Regions from separate parts of the Caulobacter sp. GW821-FHT10E02 genome, predicted to be linked through region 2. Evidence: riboswitches for the same ligand, from Rfam matches in the RefSeq annotation. Region 2 holds a riboswitch; each other region holds the start of a gene.
What was found. Region 2 has a riboswitch for cobalamin ahead of cobW (cobalamin biosynthesis protein CobW). Riboswitches for the same ligand answer to the same signal wherever they lie in the genome.

Region 1: it holds a riboswitch for cobalamin, as region 2 does, so the genes downstream of both, AC07NI_RS06360 (TonB-dependent receptor plug domain-containing protein) here and cobW (cobalamin biosynthesis protein CobW) in region 2, are expected to answer to the same signal.
Region 3: it holds a riboswitch for cobalamin, as region 2 does, so the genes downstream of both, metE (5-methyltetrahydropteroyltriglutamate--homocysteine S-methyltransferase) here and cobW (cobalamin biosynthesis protein CobW) in region 2, are expected to answer to the same signal.
Region 4: it holds a riboswitch for cobalamin, as region 2 does, so the genes downstream of both, AC07NI_RS06375 (TonB-dependent receptor plug domain-containing protein) here and cobW (cobalamin biosynthesis protein CobW) in region 2, are expected to answer to the same signal.

Annotation. Positions count from the first base shown of each region.
Region 1 covers NZ_JBWKMV010000001.1:1,416,201-1,418,394, reverse strand. Annotated here, with positions in the region: gene AC07NI_RS06360 (TonB-dependent receptor plug domain-containing protein) at 1-1,192, opposite strand, end outside; cobalamin riboswitch at 1,371-1,573, opposite strand.
Region 2 covers NZ_JBWKMV010000001.1:1,049,478-1,051,671, forward strand. Annotated here, with positions in the region: gene AC07NI_RS04685 (CbtB domain-containing protein) at 1-208, opposite strand, end outside; gene AC07NI_RS04690 (histidine phosphatase family protein) at 201-950, shown strand; cobalamin riboswitch at 970-1,153, shown strand; gene cobW (cobalamin biosynthesis protein CobW) at 1,271-2,194, shown strand, end outside.
Region 3 covers NZ_JBWKMV010000004.1:183,651-185,844, forward strand. Annotated here, with positions in the region: gene metE (5-methyltetrahydropteroyltriglutamate--homocysteine S-methyltransferase) at 1-777, opposite strand, end outside; cobalamin riboswitch at 897-1,123, opposite strand; gene AC07NI_RS20695 (DUF5690 family protein) at 1,236-2,194, shown strand, end outside.
Region 4 covers NZ_JBWKMV010000001.1:1,420,196-1,422,389, forward strand. Annotated here, with positions in the region: gene AC07NI_RS06365 (PepSY domain-containing protein) at 1-474, shown strand, start outside; gene cobU (bifunctional adenosylcobinamide kinase/adenosylcobinamide-phosphate guanylyltransferase) at 458-973, opposite strand; cobalamin riboswitch at 1,010-1,199, shown strand; gene AC07NI_RS06375 (TonB-dependent receptor plug domain-containing protein) at 1,351-2,194, shown strand, end outside.

The DNA of each region.
Region 1 (2,194 bases), 370 kb from region 2:
CGTGGTTGTAGCGGACGCCGGCGGTGAACAGGGCGTTCTGGATCAGGTCGGGCGTGGTGCGGACCTGGGCGATCAGGGCGTGGACCTGCTCGGTCTTGCCGTCGATCAGCAGCACCTCGTCGCGGCCCTTGAAGTTCTGGAAGTCGTAGCCGAGCTCGTACTCGAAGCCCTTGTTCAGGTTCAGCTTCACCAGGGCGCTGGCGCCGTAGTCGCGATAACCCCAGTACGTGCCGGCCGGATAGACCACGACCGGACCGGCAGCGCCGTTCTGGACGTTCTCGTAGGTCGTGTCCCAGTCGTGCAGATAGCCCTTCAGGAAGAACTGGGCCGGGCCGTCGGGGGTGTAGTCCAGGCGGGCGCTGAGAATGTCCTCGTCTCGGTCGTTGTAGCTCTTGCGGACGAGGCGCGGCGACAGGTTGTCCAGGCGCGCGTCGGTGTGCTGCCAGCTGGCCTGCAGGCGCAGGTCCTCGGTGAAGTCGAAGCCGTACTTGGCGCCCAGGGTGACGACGTCGTAGCCGCGCTTGCGGTCGGTCGCGCTGGGCTGAAAGACGTCATACTGCTCGAAGCCGTCGCTTTCGTCCTTGGAGGCGTAGGCGACGACCTTGTGGCGGCCGAAGGCGCCGCGGACATAGCCGTCGGCGTGGACGGTCTTGTTTTCGCCGCCGCCGATCGTCAGTTCGCCGCCGGGGGTGTCGGAGAAGGCGCGGGTGACGACATTGATCACGCCGGCCGAGGCCTGGGTGCCGTAGAACAGCCCCTGCCCGCCCTTCAGCACCTCGATCCGTTCGATCATGCTGGCCGGCAGGGTGTCGACGGGCGTGGTCGAGTTGTAGAGGCGGTTGTTGATCCGCACGCCGTCGACGGTCCACAGCACGTCCTGGGTGCGCGAGCCTTGCAGCGACAGGTCGACATAGCTGAACGGCCCGGCGCTGGGCGCGATGTAGAGACCCGGCGTCAGGGTCTGCAGCGCCTGGACGGTGTCGACGAAGCCGGCGTCCTTGATCTGGGCGGCTGTGACAATGGCCACGTCGCTGCCGTAGCGCGACAGCTCCAGCGGCAGGGTCTCTTCCAGGCTCTTGGCGGTGATCACCACCTGGTCGACGGAGGTGGTCGGATCGTTGTCGGCCGCCTGGGCAGCGAACGGGCAAAGCAGAGCGGCCGCGATGGCGGCGTGAGAGATCAGTCTGGGCATGCAGCCCCCCATGTGCGTCCAAGCGACATGGCGAAGAGCCACCCGAGGCGGCGCCCACGGGTCGATGGTCCGGCGGCGCGGACGCGTTGAAGCGCCGGCCGTACCGGTCGAGGCGGCTCTTCACCGCTTCTCGTCGCTCAGACGGGGTTCCGCGCCTTGACCATCCCCTGGGCCACGGCAAGAGCGACCCATGCTGGCAGGTCTCCTGGCTCACGGGTCATCGCTCTTGGCGTCGCCTTCCCAGGGTCCGAAAACCCCAGTGGCATGTGACGCTAGAACTCGCCGCTTACAGTTGCAGGGACAGCCGCAGATTTGGGGACCGAAGGCCCCGCACTGCATTCCCTATTAAGCCCTCTCGGGCGCCAGCACGGTCATTGTCGCGACGCCCTAGGGGCACCGCGACGGAACGCTGATAGCGGAAGTTGCGCGGAAGGCAAATGGGTTGGAGGGGGCGAAATCCCGCCGGGGTGCGGGGATTGTTCCTTCTCCCCTTGCGGGAGAAGGTGGCCCGCAGGGCCGGATGAGGGGTTGATAGGCTTGTTGGATTAGCGTGTCGGAGCAGGAGGTTAGGTGTGCGCGACCCCTCATCCGACCGCCTTCGGCGGCCACCTTCTCCCGCAGGGGGAGAAGGGTGACTTACGAGCGTTCAAGCCCCGCCATACCCCGCTCCAAAACCTGCCTTATCCTCATCTCACCTGACGGCGTGGAAAGGGCGTTCGGCCGACGACTTGGGCGGCCGTCAGGAGTGGTCGAGCGGGAAGCGCTCGCCGGGTCTCTTCGGAGGCTCGCCTTCGCGACGGCTCCAGCGGCAGGTTCCCTGAAACATCGGGACGAAGCCCTGGCGGCGAAGGCTTGGCGGACGCGGCAGGCGTGGGCTGAAATCGCCCGCGCATTCCGGGACCGGGGCTCGTCGCCCTGGCCCGCCCGTCGGAGGCCCAAACGTCGTGAGCGGGTTAAGACCCCGCGCTCGCGAAGGCTTCCGGATAACGGACTACGCGGAGC
Region 2 (2,194 bases):
TCAGGTGGCGGCCGTCATGCACGAACTCGTGGACGTACATGCCCTTGAACAGCGACAGCGCGCCCTGCTCGGTGCTGACGAAATAGAGGCAGACCAGCGCCAGCAGCACGCCGAAGACGGCCCAGGGCGCGATGTCCTTCAGCGGGATCGCGGTCTCGCCGCCGATCGGGATGAAGACGTCGTCGGAAATCGTAGAGGCCGTGGCCATCGTGAAGCTCTCCCTGGGATTTTCGCGTCCCGGCGCTGAAGCGAACCTGGAAGGGTCTGACTCTCGACGATTGCTCGTCGATCACAGTGGCGCGACCGCGCCGGAGTTTCACCGGCTTCCTTCCAAGGCCATGTTCGAGCTAGGAGGCGTCGCCACGCGTCGTCAAGATTTATCGGAGCCCGCCTTGGCCACCCGCCTCGTTTTTCTGTGCCACGCCGCTACGCTCTCCATGCGCGAGGGCGGCTTTCCTGAGCCTGACGAGGCCATCGACGCAGCCGGCCGCGAGCAGGCGAAGGCGCTCGCGCTCCGCCCCGCGCCGCAGCGGGTGTTCACTGCGCCGTCGCTGGCCGCACGCCAGACGGTGGAGATACTGGGGCTCGATGCGGCCGTTGAGCCTGCCTTGGCCGACATCGATCACGGCGTCTGGCGCGGTCGCGGCCTCGCCGAGATCCATGCCGAGCAGCCCGAGGCGCTGATGGGCTGGATCGCCGATCCGGCCGCCGGGACGCCGGACGGCGAGGCCTTCGCGGCGGTTATCGCCCGGGTCGGAGCCTGGATCGACGCCCAGGCGGCAAGTGACGACCGCATCCTGGCTGTCACCCATCAGCCGGTGATGCGCGCCGCGCTGGCCCACGTCCTGGATATCCCACCAGCCGCCGCGTTCCGGATCGATATCGCGCCGCTGGCCCAGCTCACCCTGTCGTTCAATCGGCAATGGCGGTTCCAAAGCCTGACCGCTTGACCCCACGCGGGGCTCAGCCTACGCCCGTCGTCGTGAAGGCATGGAGGCGAAAGCCTCCGGGAATGCGGTGACCAATCCGCGGCTGCCCCCGCAACTGTGATCGTCCGTCGATCGCTTCGGCACACGCCACTGGGACTAGTCCTGGGAAGGCGCCGAGGCGGGAGGGCGTAAGCCAGGAGACCGGCCTTCACGAAGATTGATGCGACCGGGCGGGGTGCACCGGTGCGGCAAGGCATGGCCTTCCGGACGCCCCGCGTCCGCGTGGTCCTGCGCGCCGTTCCTTGCCCCGTCTGGCGACAGCCAGAGGCAGGGACGACAAGATGGCCAGAATTCCGACAACCGTGGTGACCGGCTTCCTGGGCGCGGGCAAGACCACCCTGATCCGCCATCTACTGGAGAATGCCGGCGGCCGGCGCCTGGCCGTGGTGGTCAACGAGTTCGGCGATGTCGGCATCGACGGCGAGATCCTGCGCGGTTGCGGCGTCGAGGGCTGCTCGGACGACGACATACTGGAGCTGGCCAACGGCTGCATCTGCTGCACCGTCGCCGACGACTTCCTGCCGACGCTGCAGAAGCTGATCGACCGCCCGAACCCGCCCGAGCACATCCTGATCGAGACGTCCGGGCTGGCGCTGCCCAAGCCCCTGGTCAAGGCCTTCACCTGGCCGGAGGTGCGCACCCGCGCCACGGTCGATGGCGTGGTGGCGATGATCGACGCCGAGGCGGTGGCCGCTGGTCGCTTCGCCCATGACGAGGCCGCGTTGAGCCAGGCCCGTCTGGCCGATCCGACCCTCGACCACGACACCCCGCTGGAAGAGCTGTTCGAGGAGCAGCTGGGCTGCGCCGACCTCGTCATCCTCAACAAGACCGACCTGATCGACGCCGAAACCCTGGCGCGCGTGGAGGCCTCGCTGGCCGAGCACCTGCGCCCGGGCGTCAAGGTGATCCACGCCCGCCAGGGCGCGCTGGACCCGGCCGTGCTGCTGGGCCTGGGCGTCGCGGCCGAGGACGATCTCGACAGCCGCAAGTCGCACCATGAAGGCGAGGACGATCACGACCATGACGACTTCGACAGCTTCGTCGTGCGCGGCGGCGCGGTGACCGATGTCGAGGCCCTGACCTCTGGCCTATTGGGCGCGCTCACGGCCCACGACATCCTGCGCCTGAAGGGCGTGGTGGCCGTGGCGGGCAAGTCGGCCCGCCTAATCGTCCAGGCCGTCGGCCCGCGCATCCAGACCTATTTC
Region 3 (2,194 bases), on a different contig from region 2:
GCCGAAATAGCTGGTCAGCATCAGCCGCAGGTCGGGCGCGGCATGGGTCAGGGCGCCATAGGCCCGGCGCAGCTCGCCGCGCTCGAAGTCGGTGAGGTCCAGGGCCAGGCACGGCTCGTCGATCTGCACCCAGTCGGCCCCGGCTTCGGCCAGACGCTGTAGCACTTCGGCATACACTGGCAGCAAGGCCGACAGCAGCGACAGCGGCGCGAAGTCGGCGTCCTTGGTCTTGGCCAGCTTCAGGAACGTCACCGGACCCAGCAGCACCGGGCGAGTGTGGATGCCTTGCGCCTTGGCTTCCAGGAACTCATCGACCGGCTTGGTCGAGGACAGGGCGAAGGTCTGGCCGCGCGACACCTCGGGCGCGAGGTAGTGGTAGTTGGTGTCGAACCACTTGGTCATTTCTTGCGCCGGGACACCCGTCTTTGGCCCGTGGTCGTGACCGCAGGCGGCGAGTTCGACGCCCTGGCTGCCGCGCGCCATGGCGAAATAGGTGTCCAGCGACACCGACCCGCCGGTCCAGCCGTAGAGGGCCGGGATCGCGCCGACGAGGACGCTGGTGTCCAGCACCTGGTCGTAGAGCGAGAAGTCGCCAGACGGCACGTGGTCCGCGCCCAGGGCTGCCTGGCAGGCCCAGGTCTTGGCGCGCAGCTCGGCCGCGACGGCCAGCAGCGAGGGCTGGTCGCTCTGGCCGGACCAGTAGCGTTCGAGGGCGGTCTTCAGCTCGCGCCTGGGACCAATGCGGGGGAAGCCGAGTGTGGCGACGGTGACGGTCATTCTTGAAAAGCCTCTGCCGGTGTTGTGGCGAGGCTGATCGGGACGCGCGCAGGTGGGCGCGCACGGACGGAAGTCCGGTCACGCCGTAAAGCATGCGACCAGACCGGACACCCCGCCGGAGGACGTTATCTGTCGAGGCAGGTCTCCTGGCTCACGGGTCGTCGCCCCTGCCCTGGCCTTCCCGACACGCCACCGATCCAGCTCGGCGCGTCAGTGACACGTAACGGACAGCGGCTCGCCGCTCACAGTTGCGGGGGCAGCGCCGGATTCGGGGTTTCACGCCCTCACCGACTTCCCTCTTAGCTCCGGGCGCGAACGCCCGCAGACCACGACACAGGCAATAGGCGCTGGAACGGCGCGCCCGTCAAGAATGATATAAAGATATCCTTATATGACCTTCGTTTGCCCTGACCGGACGAAGCGGCTTAGCTGGAGGTTGTCCAAGGAGACGAGACCGGATGAACGACGCCAATGCCCGGCAAGGCGCGGTCACCCGCTTCCTCACCACCGCCCCGCCCTGGGTGTTCGCGCTGTACGGCGGCCTGTCGTCGTTCGCCGTCTATTTCGCCATGTTCGGCTATCGCAAGCCGTTCACGGCCGCCGCCTACGACCACCCGGACGGCTGGCCGTTCGCGATCGACTTCAAGATCGCCCTGGTGATCGCCCAGGTCGCCGGCTACGCCACCGCCAAGTTCATCGGGGTCAAGGTGATCTCCGAGATGCGGGCCAACCACCGGGCCATGGCCATCCTGACCCTGATCTTCGGCGCGCAGATGTCGCTGCTGCTGTTCGGCACCCTGCCGACGGTGATCGGGCCGATGGCCATGTACCTGAACGGCCTGTGCCTGGGGATGATCTGGGGCCTGGTGTTCGGCTTCCTCGAGGGTCGCCGCCTGACCGAAGTGCTGGGCGCCATGCTGTGCGCCAGCTTCATCCTGTCGTCGGGCGTGGCCAAGTCGGTCGGCAAGATGCTGCTGCTGTCCCATGTCGACGACAAGTGGATGCCGGCGATCTCGGGCCTGGTGTTCGCGCCGCTGATGCTGATCGCCGTGGTCGCCCTGGCTCAGCTGCCGCCGCCCAACGCCGCCGACGAGGCCGAGCGGGTCAAGCGCGCCCCGATGACCCGCCAGGACCGCATCGCCCTGTTCGCCGCCCACGCACCGGCCCTGATCCTGCTGATCGCGGTCTATGTGATGCTGACCGCCCTGCGCGACTTCCGCGACAACTTCTCGGCCGAGATCTGGGCCGAGCTGGGCTTCAAGAACGCCGCCGCGATCTTCACCCTGTCGGAGCTGCCGGTCGCGGCCATCGTGCTGGTGGGCCTCGCCGCTCTCATGGGGGTCAAGGACAACCGCCGGGCGGTCGCCTTCAATATCGGTTTCGTGGCGCTGGGCTTTGCTTTGCTGGGCGCCTCGAC
Region 4 (2,194 bases), 370 kb from region 2:
CTGATGCTGGTCGATGACGGCAAGGCCAAGGCGGTACTGGATCCGGCCAGCGGACGCCGCGTGACCTTCACCGACGGCGAGCTCTTCACTCGCGCTTCGACGCTCGTGCCGGGCGCGCATCTGGTCATGCGCGATCGCCTGACCCAGGACGACGCCTACTGGTACTCGCACCACGACAAGGCGCCGCTGCCTGTGCTGCGCGCTGGCTTCGATGACCCCGCCCACAGCTGGTTCTATATCGACCCGACCAGCGGCCGGATGGTGGGCGTGGCCGACGACTCCCTGCGGCTCTATCGCTGGACGTTCTCGGCCCTGCACAGTCTGGACTTCGGGTTCCTGCTGGCTCACCGGCCGCTGTGGGACATCGTGGTCTGGCTGCTGAGCATCCTCGGCCTGATCGTCTCGGTCAGCGGCGTGGTGATCGGCTGGCGGCGGATCAAGGCCGACCTGACGCGCTCTAGGCCTGCGGCTTGAGGCGCAGCGGCAGGCCGGCGGCGATGAAATAGACCTCGTCCACGGCCTGGGCCAGCCGCTGGTGCAGCCGCCCCGCCTCGTCGCGGAAGCGGCGGCCCAGCGGCGTCTCGGGCACCAGGCCCAGCCCGACCTCGTTGCTGACCAGCCAGAGGCGGGCAGGGCAGGCGGCCACCGTCGCGACCAATTCGGTCGCGGCGGCCGCGACGTCGCGCTCGTCCAGCATCAGGTTCGACAGCCACAGGGTCAGGCAGTCCACGACCGCCACGGCGTCGGCGGGGAGGGCGGCGATGGCCTCGGGCAGCGCCAGCGGCGCCTCGACCGTGGTCCACGATTCGCCGCGCTCGGCCTGGTGACGGACGATGCGCTCGGCCATCTCGTCGTCGAAGGCCTGGCCGGTGGCGATCAGCACCAAACGCCCACCGGTGGCGCTTTCAGCCGCCTTCTGGGCGAAGGCGCTCTTGCCGGAACGGGCTCCGCCCAGCACCAGAGTCGACGTCATAAGAGCTCCACATTGACCGTGTGCGGCGCACCCTATAGGGCTGGCCGCGCGTCAGGCTCCTCGAAAGAGGATTAAAAGGGAACGAGGTTCAAGACCTCGGCTGCCCCCGCAACTGTAAGCGGCGAGTTCTAGCGTCACATGCCACTGGGGTCCTCGGATCCTGGGAAGGCGACGCCAAGAGCATAGACCCGTGAGCCAGGAGACCTGCCCGGCGCAGTCGTTCATCGCTCGGCCGGGGTGCGCCGAACGAACGGGATCTCCCGAGAAGCGACACTACCAAGGGCCGCGTGACGGTCCGGAGCGTACCCGTGGCTTAACCGAGCTTGCGAGTGCGTCCGGGCGTGGCGCGCGGGTCGTTTCAAGAAGGGGATAAGACCATGATCCGCACGTTCCTGTGCTCCACCGCACTCTCCACGCTCGTCGCGAGCGCCGCTCTGGCCGACGAGCAGAAGGCCCCCGAGGCCGACGTCGCCGGCAAGGCTGGCGCCAACGGCGTCGCCGAACTGGTGGTCACCGCCACCCGCACCGCCCAGCCGATCGAGAAGGTCGGCCAGTCGGTCACCGTCCTGACCCAGGCCGCCATCGAGGCCAGCCAGGCGATCTCGGTCACCGAGCTGCTGGCCCAGCAGCCGGGCGTCAGCTTCACCCGCAACGGTGGGCCAGGCACGACGACCAGCCTCAACATCCGCGGTTCCGAGAGCCAGCACACCGTCGTGCTGATCGACGGCGTCAAGCTCAACGACCCGTCCTCGACGCAAGGCGGCTTCAACAGCGGCAACCTGCTGGTCGGCGACATCTCGCGCATCGAGATCCTGCGCGGCGCGCAGTCGACCCTGTGGGGCAGCCAGGCCATCGGCGGCGTGGTCAACATCGTCACCGCCGACCCGACCACGCCGTTCGAGAGCTCGGTGGAAGCCGAAGCCGGCGCGCGCAAGACCGGCTACCTGCGGGCCGCCGCCGGCGGCGCCTCGGACAAGATCACCTGGCGCCTGGCCGGCGGCTACTACACCACCGACGGCTTCTCCTCGTACAAGGTCGGCAAGGAGAAGGACGGCTACCAGAACACCGGCGTCTCGGGCCGCGTGCGCGTGGCGCTGACCGACAACGTCTCGGCCGAGGTCCGCTCGGTCTACTCCAAGGGCAAGAACGACTTCGACGCCTTCAACGGCGACAGCGCCGAATTCGCCCGTACCGAGGAACTGGTCGTCTATACCGGCCTGA